DNA from 2 places in the Frankia sp. CoWAU3 genome. Region 1 is predicted to be linked to the other one. Evidence: riboswitches for the same ligand, from Rfam matches in the RefSeq annotation. Region 1 holds a riboswitch; the other holds the start of a gene.

Evidence for each region. A riboswitch is a leader RNA that binds a small molecule or an ion and turns the genes downstream of it on or off. The one in region 1 is predicted to bind cyclic di-AMP.
Region 2: another riboswitch for cyclic di-AMP. It lies ahead of AC08ON_RS04060 (peptidoglycan-binding protein); the one in region 1 lies ahead of AC08ON_RS05490 (transglycosylase family protein).

What each region holds. Positions count from the first base shown of each region.
Region 1 is NZ_CDWWXB010000032.1:19,692-25,522, reverse strand. It holds partial or broken gene AC08ON_RS05500 (DedA family protein) at 1-81, opposite strand, end outside; gene fbaA (class II fructose-bisphosphate aldolase) at 315-1,352, shown strand; cyclic di-AMP (ydaO/yuaA leader) riboswitch at 2,271-2,483, shown strand; gene AC08ON_RS05490 (transglycosylase family protein) at 2,502-3,179, shown strand; gene AC08ON_RS05485 (transglycosylase family protein) at 3,866-4,585, shown strand; gene AC08ON_RS05480 (DUF3151 domain-containing protein) at 4,671-5,105, shown strand; partial or broken gene AC08ON_RS05475 (adenylosuccinate synthetase) at 5,197-5,831, shown strand, end outside.
Region 2 is NZ_CDWWXB010000021.1:22,114-27,243, forward strand. It holds gene AC08ON_RS04045 (asparagine synthase-related protein) at 1-1,479, opposite strand, end outside; gene AC08ON_RS04050 (lasso RiPP family leader peptide-containing protein) at 1,491-1,601, opposite strand; gene AC08ON_RS04055 (AfsR/SARP family transcriptional regulator) at 1,809-2,645, opposite strand; gene AC08ON_RS04060 (peptidoglycan-binding protein) at 2,870-3,619, opposite strand; cyclic di-AMP (ydaO/yuaA leader) riboswitch at 4,111-4,279, opposite strand; gene AC08ON_RS04065 (alpha/beta hydrolase) at 4,868-5,130, opposite strand, start outside.

The sequences.
Region 1 (5,831 bases):
GATCAGGATCCCGCTCTCGACGAAGATGACCGCGAAGAGGACGACGTACAGCGTCATCCCGGACAGGCTGCCGACGTCCACTCGACCAGTGTGCCGGCCCTTGGTCGGCACCCGCCGACCAAGTCGGCGGGGACCACATCGCGCGGATCCGCACCGCGCCGGCGACGTCAGCCGCATCCGATCCCGGGACGGGGCAAGGCGTCATACCCTTCGCCCATCAGGAGTCCACGGCGGGCTTCGGCCCGATCCGGCTGCCCTGCACCGCGGGTGCATGGCTGATCGGCGCCCCTACAGGTTCGTAAGGAGCCCCACCGATGCCCATCGCCACGCCAGACGTATACGCCGAGATGCTCGACCGGGCGAAGGCCCAGTCCTTCGCCTACCCCGCGATCAACGTGACCTCGTCGCAGTCCCTGAACGCCGCGCTGCGGGGCTTCACCGAAGCCGGCAGTGACGGCATCGTGCAGGTGTCCACCGGCGGTGCCGAGTACCTGTCCGGCTCGACGGTGAAGAACATGGTCCTCGGCGCGGAGGCACTGGCCGAGTTCGCCCACCACGTCGCGGAGGCGTATCCGGTCAACATCGCCCTGCACACCGACCACTGCCCGGCCGACAAGCTTGACACCTACATCCGTCCCTTGATCGCGATCTCGAAGAATCGGGTGGCCCAGGGGCGCGAGCCGCTCTTCCAGTCGCACATGTGGGACGGCTCGGCGGTCCCCCTCGAGGAGAACCTCAAGATCGCCGAAGAACTACTCGCGGACGCCGCCGCCGCAAAGATTGTTCTCGAGGTCGAGATCGGGGTCGTCGGCGGCGAGGAGGACGGCGTCGTCGGCGCGATCGACGAGAAGCTCTACACGACGCCGGAGGACATGTGGCGGACGGCCGAGGTGCTCGGCACCGGCGCGAAGGGGCGCTACCTGCTCGCCGCCACCTTCGGCAACGTGCACGGTGTGTACAAGCCCGGAAACGTCAAGCTACGCCCGACGATTCTGCACGAAGGACAGGAGTACGTCGCCAGGAAGCTCGGGCTGCCAGCCGGCGCGAAGCCGTTCAACCTCGTCTTTCACGGCGGTAGCGGGTCGGCTCTCACCGAAATCCGCGAGACCCTCGACTACGGGGTGGTCAAGATGAACGTGGACACGGACACCCAGTACGCATTCACCCGCCCCATCGTGGACCACGTGTTCAAAAACTATGACGGCGTTCTCAAGGTGGACGGTGAGGTCGGCGTGAAGAAGGCGTACGACCCGCGTACCTACGGAAAGCTCGCGGAGAGCAGCATGGCGGCCCGCGTCGCCCAGGCGTGTGAGGACCTCCGTTCCGCCGGCACCAGCCTCGGGCGGGCATAGTCCGGCCCAGGAGCGCACGCCGGCTGGCGGGATCGGTTCGTCGGATACCGGCCGGCCTGTCCGCCGGCTGGCGGACAGGCGGACAGATAGCCACCGGCCGCGAAACCAGGCAACCGAGCAACCGCCGCCGCTCGTCCGAGGACATTCTCCGGGCCCCTCGGTCCGACCCTCTCCATCATTTCCGGCGGACGGAACGACCGGCACGCGGCGGACATCCGACCCGCCCCGGTCCGATGCACGACCCGCCGATTTCCCGTACTATGCCGGCCCGCACGGTCCCCCGGTCGCTCCGACGGCTGGGGGACCACTGTTTAGCGGGCGCGGCATCCCGCTCCTCGCGTAACGCCGCCCCCGCCGGCAACCAGCAGGTTTCGGCCAAATGAGCGGACACGCACCGGACCTTCGGTAACCGTTCACCTACCGCCCCGCCCCCACGGAACCCCTTCGCCCACTGCGGTGGCCCGACAGGCGCTTTTTACAGTAGGTGTCCGATTGAATCCGCCGTGTGCAAAAATCACAACGCTGTAAGTTACCGCCCGATTTCCGTTGTTTTTCTCACAAAAACAGGCTTCAATGGACGAAGTGTAGTATCAGGCCGATCACTCGCGTCGATCTCGTAGCAGGGCCGTCACGCCTTTGTCGACATGTCACACATCTGGCCTGATGTGGGACTCTCCGCTCATCGTCGACCATCGGCAAACAGGGTGACCGGCCGAGCACAAATGCCTCCGCACGCCGTACCGCCAGGTTGATGAGCGGGCGCGCACGCGCGATACCAGGCCGCCAGTTCCTACTCAAGCAGGCGCGCCGAGTGTGCTCTTTTTCACGCACCCTATTCAATGCTTGGCGACTCGCCGGGCGGCGTGGTTATGGTTTTCGCCGTGCCCGGCAACAACGTCGGGCATTCGTCGGGCGGCACGCCGAATCCTGCCCCTGGCCGACGATTTCTCGAACCGGGCGGCAGGAACGGGGGACCCATCTCCGAGTATCGAAAGGATTCGATGCTCTCGGGGTGAAGCCATGTGCGACGACCACACGGAAAGGTATTTCCGGTGCGGCTTCCGTCTCCAGGGATCCCTGGCACGGCCGGGCAGTTCCCAGCCCGAATCCGACAGCTCACCTCGCAGGCGTGGGGAAGGACCACAAGACATGTCCGACGCACGTATCAGTGGCCGACAATGCCGCGCCGGTACCCGCAGCCGGGCCCGGGCTCTCGTGGTCGCGCCAGTACTCGCGGCGGCGGTGGGCGGCACCTTCGCGCTCAGCCAGCCGGCCGATGCGGCCACCACCTGGACGGGCCTGCGGCAGTGCGAGTCCGGCGGTGACTACACGACCAACACCGGCAACGCGTACTACGGCGCTTACCAGTTCTCCGCCAGCACTTGGCACAGCCTCGGCTACGGCGGTCTGCCGCACCAGGCTCCCCCGGCCGTCCAGGACGAGGCCGCACTCAAGCTCGCCCGGAGGTCCGGCTTCGGCCAGTGGCCGGCCTGTGGCCGCGGGATGGGCGCCGACCAGCTCGCGGGCGGCTCGTCGAGCTCCTCGGGCCAGGCCTCGCGCACGACGGAACGCCGCGAGCTGACGGTCAGTCCCATCTCCATGAGCACTCCTGTATTCACCCGTAACCTGACGACCGCACTGGCCAGGCAGGTACGTGACGACGTGCGGGCCTGGCAGGCCCGCGTCAACCATCTGGGCTATCCGCTCACGATCGACGGCCGCTACGGACCACGCTCCGCCGCAGTCGCCCGCGCCCTGCAGGCCGCCAAGGGACTCGCCGTCGACGGCATCGTCGGCCCGGCGACCTGGCGGGCCACCTTCCGCTGATCCGCTGATCCTCTCCATCAGCTCCATCAGCTGATCCATTCGCTCCGCTCCCGTGGCGGAGGGACGACCGCCGCGGGAACCGGACATCCCACCCCGGCGACACCGGTCAGGGGATCTCACCTCGACGACGGGCTGGCCCGACCGGCCTCCGGACGATCTCCGGTTGACGGCCCGTACGGGCCGGCCCGTACAACCCACCACCAGCATCACCCGGACCGCACCCTGACATCACCCGGACCGCACCCTGACCGGCCTCCGGCAGGGCCGATCCTCGGCGGGGCCGATCTTCGGCAAGGCCGACGAGGAACAGCAGGACCAGCGAGCCACCTGCGGAACCTGTATGGAAGTGGCACGATTCGCGCGATCCTCACTGGTTACTCCGGACCACCCCGGTTTGCGCTCCATGAGCGGTTCTCGCTAGAGTGCCTCTCACTCGCCTCGTCGGCGAGGCCGCCCGGACGGACGCCGAGTCCTGCCCCCGTACGAGCGGCCGGAACGAACATCGACCGCAGCGGGCAGGAGTGGGGGACCCACATTTCGGGCGCCGCAAGCGGCGTCCTTGGGGTAAAGCCGGTGCGTCCCGGCCCATGGTGGAGAGCGGTTCCCACCCGGGGTCGGATCCTCCGGCCGGGCCATCCCAGCCCGCACCCGACAGCTCACCCCGCAGGCGACGGGATTGGACTGACATGCCCTCTGGGCGTCGTGGCGGCAGACATCGAGCACCGCAGGCCCCATCGCCCGCCGGTCGCATCCTGCGCACCACCGGCGCGGTCACGGCCATCGTCGGCAGCGGCCTCGCGGTCACCGCGGCTCCGGCGGGCGCGGCCACCTCCGACGACTTCGCCAAGCTCCGCCAATGCGAGTCCGGCGGCAACTACGCGGTCAACACCGGCAACGGCTTCTCCGGTGCCTACCAGTTCGACGACCAGACCTGGCACGGGCTCGGGTACTCCGGCCGCCCGTACCAGGCATCGCCCGCCACGCAGGACGAGGCGGCCGCGAAGCTCTACAACCAGCGGGGCTGGCAGCCATGGCCGTCCTGCTCGGTCAAGATGGGCCTGACCAACAACGGCCCGGCCAGTGTCCCGGGCGGCTCCGGTGACGTCATCCAGCAGGCCATCACCCCGGTGGAACCCCCCATAACGCTGGACCGGGCCCGCCGGGAGATGGGGGACGGCTCGTTCAGGGGCACGGTCCTCGACGCGTCCCTCAGCGACGACGTTCGCCCGGACGCCTTCGTCTGGCAGGACAGGATGCGTCAGAAGGGCTTCGTACTCACCGTCGACGGCAAGTTCGGACCGCAGTCGCAGGGCATCGCCGCGCTGTACTCGTACCTCACCCGGGTGAGCGACGGTCAACCCGGGGTCGTCGGCCAGAATCTGTGGAACGTCAGCGTCAGGGCCTGACCGACCGGTCACCGTGCGCGCAGGGCAAGCGCGTCCGGGGTGACCTCCATGACGTGTGCGGCCGGTCGTCGGGCAGGATGCACTCATGATGACGCCGTCCACCTCGGGAAAGCCCAACCTGCTCTCCGGTCCGCCGCCGACGCTCCTGCCCTCCGACGCGGCCGCGACCGATGCGCTGGTCGCCGGTGATCCGCCGGATGCCGTCGCCGCCCGGCTGTCCGCGTTCAGCGTGCCTTGGGCCGCGCTCGCCGAGCTCGCGCTCACCGGCGGACGACCCGTCGAGGCCTATGCCTACGCCCGCACGGGCTATCACCGCGGCCTCGACGCCCTGCGCCGCTCGGGCTGGAAGGGCAACGGGCCGATCCCCTGGTCACACGAACCCAACCGCGGGTTCCTGCGTTCGCTCGCCGCTCTCGGTCGGGCGGCCGCGGCCATCGGGGAGGCCGAGGAGGCCACCCGCTGCCGGATGTTCCTGGCCGACAGCGATCCCGTCGCTGCCAGTGAGCTCGGCTTCACCTGACAGTGAGTTCATCAGGCCGTGTCGGTGGTGGAGACCAGCGAGGATGCCGCAGCCGGCCCCACGACCCCGTCATCCCTAGTAACCTCGCCCGGTGCCTGCTCTTGTCCTCATCGGTGCCCAGTGGGGCGACGAGGGAAAAGGAAAGGCGACCGACCTCCTGGGCGGCGCCGTCGATTACGTCGTCCGCTACCAGGGTGGCAACAACGCCGGCCACACCGTGGTCATCGGGGCGGAGAGTTACGCGCTCCACCTGATTCCCAGTGGCATGCTGCGGGCCGACTGCGTTCCCGTGATCGGCAACGGGGTCGTCATCGACCCGGGCGTGCTGCTGGCCGAGATGGACGGGCTCACCGCCCGCGGCATCGACGTCTCCCGGCTCCTGATCAGCGCGAACGCCCATCTGATCATGCCCCATCACCGGGCGCTGGACCGGGTCATCGAGCGCTACCTGGGCAAGGCGCGGATCGGTACCACCGGTCGCGGCATCGGTCCCACCTACGGCGACAAGGTTGCCCGTACGGGCATCAGAGTGCAGGATCTCCTCGACCCGGGCATCTTCCACAAGAAGCTCGAACTGGTGCTACGGGAGAAGAACCAGATCCTGGCCAAGGTCTACAACCGGCGCCGGATCGAGCTCGACGAGGTGGTCGAGGAGTACGCCGACTACGCGAAACGCCTGCAACCCCACATCGCCGACACCGGTCTGATCCTCGACCGGGCGCTGCG
Region 2 (5,130 bases), on a different contig from region 1:
CGGATCGGCGAGCTGGTCGAACAACCGGAACACCGCCGCGCCGGCGCGGATGGCGAAGAGATCGGCGTGGCCGTCCCGGGTCTCGGCCAGCGGCCGGGCGCGCCGGGCGGCCTCCGCGAACGCTCCGGTCAGCAGGTCGAGGGCCGTCGGCGTGAGCCAACCCGGGACCACAGGCGGAAAGGCCCAGTCGAGCGAGGCCAGGACGCCCGGGTGGGATCGGCCGGAACCGGCGGAACCGGCGGAACCGGCCGGACGGCGCGCGTGGCCGACCGTGGCGCGGCGGGCCTGGTCGAGCGCATCGGTCATGTCGGCGAGGCAGTCCCGGTAGCCGCGCGGCCGCATCATTCGCAGGCACGCCATCCACGGCCAGCCCTCCTGCGCTCGGTGTCCGCGCAGGTCGTGCAGCGCCCGCCGGGGCCGGCGGCGCAACAACCGGGGGAGGTAGGCGGGACAGCCGTAGGCGACCTCGTCACCACCGAACCCGGTGAGGTGCACCCGCGGCCCGTACAGCGCGACCCGGTCAAGACCCGCGCGCAGCTTCGCCCGGTCGCCGATGCCGACGAACGGCCGGTCGAGCGGTTCGTCGGCGTCGGCGATGCCGTCGTAAACGAGGGGAAGCCCGGCGGCGGGCAGGATCTCGCGCGTGACGCCAGGGAACGTGGCCGCGGCCCACGTGGCCCGCGCGGCGTCGTCGTCACCGGGATCGCGGGCAATCCCGGTGAGCGCGACCACGTCGGCGGGGCCGCGCGCGGCCAGGCAGCACACCGAGGTGGAGTTCAGTCCGCCCGACAGATCACAGCTCACCGTCCCGCCGCCGGCGACCCGCGCCGCCACGGCCTCGGCGAGAGCCGCCCGCAGGGTCGGCGCCCCCTCCGTGCGGGACCGCACCGGTGCCGGTCGACGCCACCACCGCAGGACGGTGGCCTTCTCGTCAGGGCCGACGAGAAGGTAGTGATCCGGGGGCAGCGCGTCGATCGACTCCCAGAGCACCAGGTCATCGAGCGGATGGGGCGGTGACGGGTCGAGCAGCGACAAAGCCAGCGCCGTCCGGTTCAGCGGGGCGCCCGTGAGCCGGGCGAGCACGTCGGCGCGGTTGGCGGCGACCAGGTGGCTGCCCAACCGGGCGGTGAAGACCCGCCGGGTTCCCGTCGGGCTGCCCTGGATGCGACGGTGGCTGTCGATCTCGGCGATCACGTGGTAGTCGCCGGCCACGACGCGCGCGAGGTCGAGAGCGTGCACGTCACGGGCCGAGAGAAGCAGCCGCAGGAGCTGTCGCGCGTTGGTCGCGGCACACCCGATCAGGGCCAGCCGCGAGCGCCCGGCGACGGCACTGACCATGGCATCGTCCGGCCAGTCGCCGACGATCCACGGCCGCCCGGAGGCATAGCGCAGCATGCGACGAGCCCCCGGCGGACGCACGACGGGATCACGGTCGGCCAGCACCAGAAACCAGCAGGACGGAATCGGGACCACCTCCACCCCGGCCGCCGTCACGCAAAACGCCGCCAGGAATAGTCACGCCCCCAGCCCCAGCGGCCGTTCGTCACTGCGGCGAAGCTGCCGGCATCTTCCAGTCGCGGGGGGAGGTAGATAGCCTTCATCGTCTTCTCCTCAGCGGTTTCCGCGCGCCCTCGCTCGGTGGCGTGCACCCCGGTGAGGTGCACCCCGGTGGCGATACACGGCGGCGCCGCGCGCGTGGCCCGGGCGCCGGCCGGCTGGTCCAGCCCGTATGGTTGAAATTCCCCCGCCGGGTTCACTGGCGGTTCAGCTGACTTCCGGCGCACGGCTCGGCAGGCACGGCCGTGGCATCAGGTGACCCACGAGTCCGGATTCAGTACATGCTGATGGGCACGCCGCAGTTCGACACCGGGCTCGATCCCGAGTTCGGTCACCAGCCGCCGGTAGACCGTCTGGTACTCGGCCAGTGCCTCGGCCCGCCGGCCGGTGTGTTCCAACGCAAGGATCAGCTGGGCCCAGAGACGTTCCCGGGTCGGATGTTCGACCGTGAGCGCCCGCAGGGTCGGCAGCACCCGGTCGTACTCGCCGAGGGCCAGGCGGGCGTCGATCAGGTCCTCGCACACCGCCCAGCGAGCCTCCTCCAGCCGGAGGACCTCCGCGCCCGCGATCTCCGCCGGGAGCTCGTCGAACGCGTCCCCCCGCCACAGCGCGAGGGCGCCTTCGAAAAACCCGGCAGCGCGTTCCGGCGAGCCGGCGCGCACGGCGGCGCGGCCCTGCTCGGCGGCCGATTCGAACCGCTTAGCGTCGATCTCACCGGACGCGACGACCAGGCGGTACTCCCCCGGCCGGCTCTCGATGCGTCCGGGGCCGTTCCCCCCGGCTCCGGACGTGTCCAGGGGCGGCCGGAGGGTGTGCCGCAGCTCCGAGAGATAAGTCTTGATGTTGCCCCCGGCGGAGCGCGGCGGGGCGTCCTGCCAGAGCGCGAGCCGCATCCCGTCCACACTCACCCACTGGCCGGCGTGCAGCAGCAGGGCCAGCAGCAGTATGCGCTTCTTGCGCTGGTCGATGCGGACCTGCTCGCCCGAGGATCGCCGCACCTCCAGCGGCCCCAGGACCGCGAACAGGAGACCGGCCCCGGTCACGGAGGATGCGTTCGGACTCGCCTCAGGTAGGTAGTCGTCGAGCATCGTGGCTCTCATCGATCGGGCCCCCGTTTCGGTTTTCCCGTGCGGGCCGGCTGGTCCCGTGCGGGCCGGTGCCGTCTCCCGGCCCGGTGCTGGCCCGGTGGCTGAATACCCCCACCTCACCCCGGGTAGTCATCCGGTGCGTGCGGATATCGAGCAGCGCCCTTGGGTGGGTCGGGAATACCGGCCGACGGCAGCGGAGCCCGGTCGGCGGGCCTCGATCAGAGTCAGATCCCGAGCTTCGCCCGCGTCTGCGGTCCGACGATCCCGTCAACCACCAGACCATGCTTCAGCTGGAAGTCCTTGACCATGTGGTTGGTCTGATACCCGAACTTCCCATCCACGCTGATCGGGTAGCCAAGGCTGGCGAGCCTCTTCTGGATCTGGTGGACGTCGAGACGGAACCCGAGGCCGACGGCCAGCGACGGGTAGCGGGCCGCGGGTGCCACCACGGCCGCACGCGCCGGGGCAGCCAGCGAGGAGTAGGAGATGTTCGTGAACCGCACGCCGCGCGAGACGGCGGCCGCCGCCGCCTGTCCCCGGGCCAGGTAGCGGTAATGCAGGCCGTTGGTGTAGGCGCTCCAGGCGGTGATGCCCTGGCCTTCACAGACCTTCTTCGCCGCCCCGGCGTTGACGGCCGGGTCGTAGAGGTTGCGGTTACCCACCCAGCCGGCGTGGGCCCGCATGTTGATCTGCCACAGGCCGCGCGAGTCCTCGCCGTAGGTGGCGTGGGCGTAGGGGTTGCCGCCGGACTCCGCAAGAGCCACCGCGACCCAGGTGGCCAGCGGAACGCCGCGGCAGTCGGGCAGTCCCGCGTTCGCGGCCGCGCTGGCGATCGTCACATCGGGGACCGTGGTGGCGGCCCGGGCCGGGCTCGCGGTGGCGAAAATGCCGGCGCCGGCGCCGATCACACCGACGGCGGCGACAACGGCGCCCCGGGTCTGGGTGGAACGTTTCCGATGCTTTCCCTTGGCCATTTCTTTGACATCTCATTTCGGTGTCGTCGAACACAGACGGGTGATCGAGGGGAGGGATGCCGCTCGAAGGAGGGCGAGCGGAGACGACCGCGCTGGAGAAGGGCAACACCCAGTGCCGGTCTCCCGGTACGCCGAGAGGACGTCCTGGGACGACCGGGGACGACCGATCGACGCGCCCTGGGGATTCCGGGCTCGATGGGCTGAACAGCACGGCAGGCGGCCGTGGTCATTCCGTTCCAGGCCTGACGGGCCCGGTGGGCGGCAGGGGTCAGCCGACCACAGACGACGAGGCCGGGTGGCTTTCAGCCGAGCTGGTGGTATGGCGCGTCAGCGCGATCGGCCGGTACGGGCACCGACCGGATGGCACGTTCTCGCGAAGACGTCAGGGCGAGAACGGCGCCCCGTATGGCGGGGACGCACCGCGGGTCGCGCCGAACGGCGTCACGGTCCAGAAGACCGGAGCCGAGCGTTCCTGAAACACAGGCAACGTCGAGTCCTTCCCGTACGCCTGCGAGGTTAGCTGTCGGGTTCGGGCCGGGAAGCCCGGCCGTTTCCGCGGCGTGCGCGTAACGGCTTAACCCCAAGGGCGGCACGCAACGAGCCACCCGGAGGAACGTGGTTCCCCCGCTTCTGCCCAAGATCTCTCGGAGGGAGCTGCGGACCGTGGACAGAACTCGGCGTCGGCCCGGAGCTGTTGATACCCCGCAACCGTAGCGAACTACAGACCGTAGTGACAAGTACGAGTTGTGCCGAATCTGGGCGCATGTTGGTCACGATGCGTGCATAACACTGCGATGCCGCAACTCTCGGACATCAATAGCAGCTACCGGTAGCGACGCAGATCACCCGTCACGACCGGATCTTGGCGATATGACCGGTCCGTCGAGACGGGGACCGGTGGCCACGAGGTCCGGTAGTCACCGGGACCGCCCGGCCGTCCGGCAGCCCAACCCGGCAACCCCCGGCAAGCCCGGCAAGCCCGGCAAGCCCGGCAAGCGGAAGCCTGGCCCGGGGGTCGGGTGGCGTGCGGACGGGTACGCAAACGCGAACGGCGCCGGCTTCGAGCCTGCGGCTCGAAGCCGGCGCCGTTGGAAAACGGACGATGCGGTACGGGACAGACGACTGACCCGCGGATTCGCGTGATTCACGCCGGCACCCGCCGAGGAAACACCTGCTGAGCGGTTGGGCCTCCCGCGAAGGCACACCCCCATCGGACCGGCACGCGGGCGCGCCCGGCACCGGGCGAGATCAGTCGACCGAACGGTCCCGCTGCCGTTGCCGTGGGGTCAGCCGCGGGACACGGAGGTTCTCGAGGAACAGCAGGATGTGCGCGCCGACCGCACGCCGGCCGGGGCCGGCGAGCACGCCATGCCCCCCGGGCAGCGACGCCAGCCGGGCCCGGCGCGCGGTCCGCGTCATCATGCGCGCCAGCGCAAGCGGGCTGACCTCGTCGCGCTCGGCATGGAGCAACAGGATCGGCAGGTCGGGAAGCGACCGTGGGATCGGTTGTC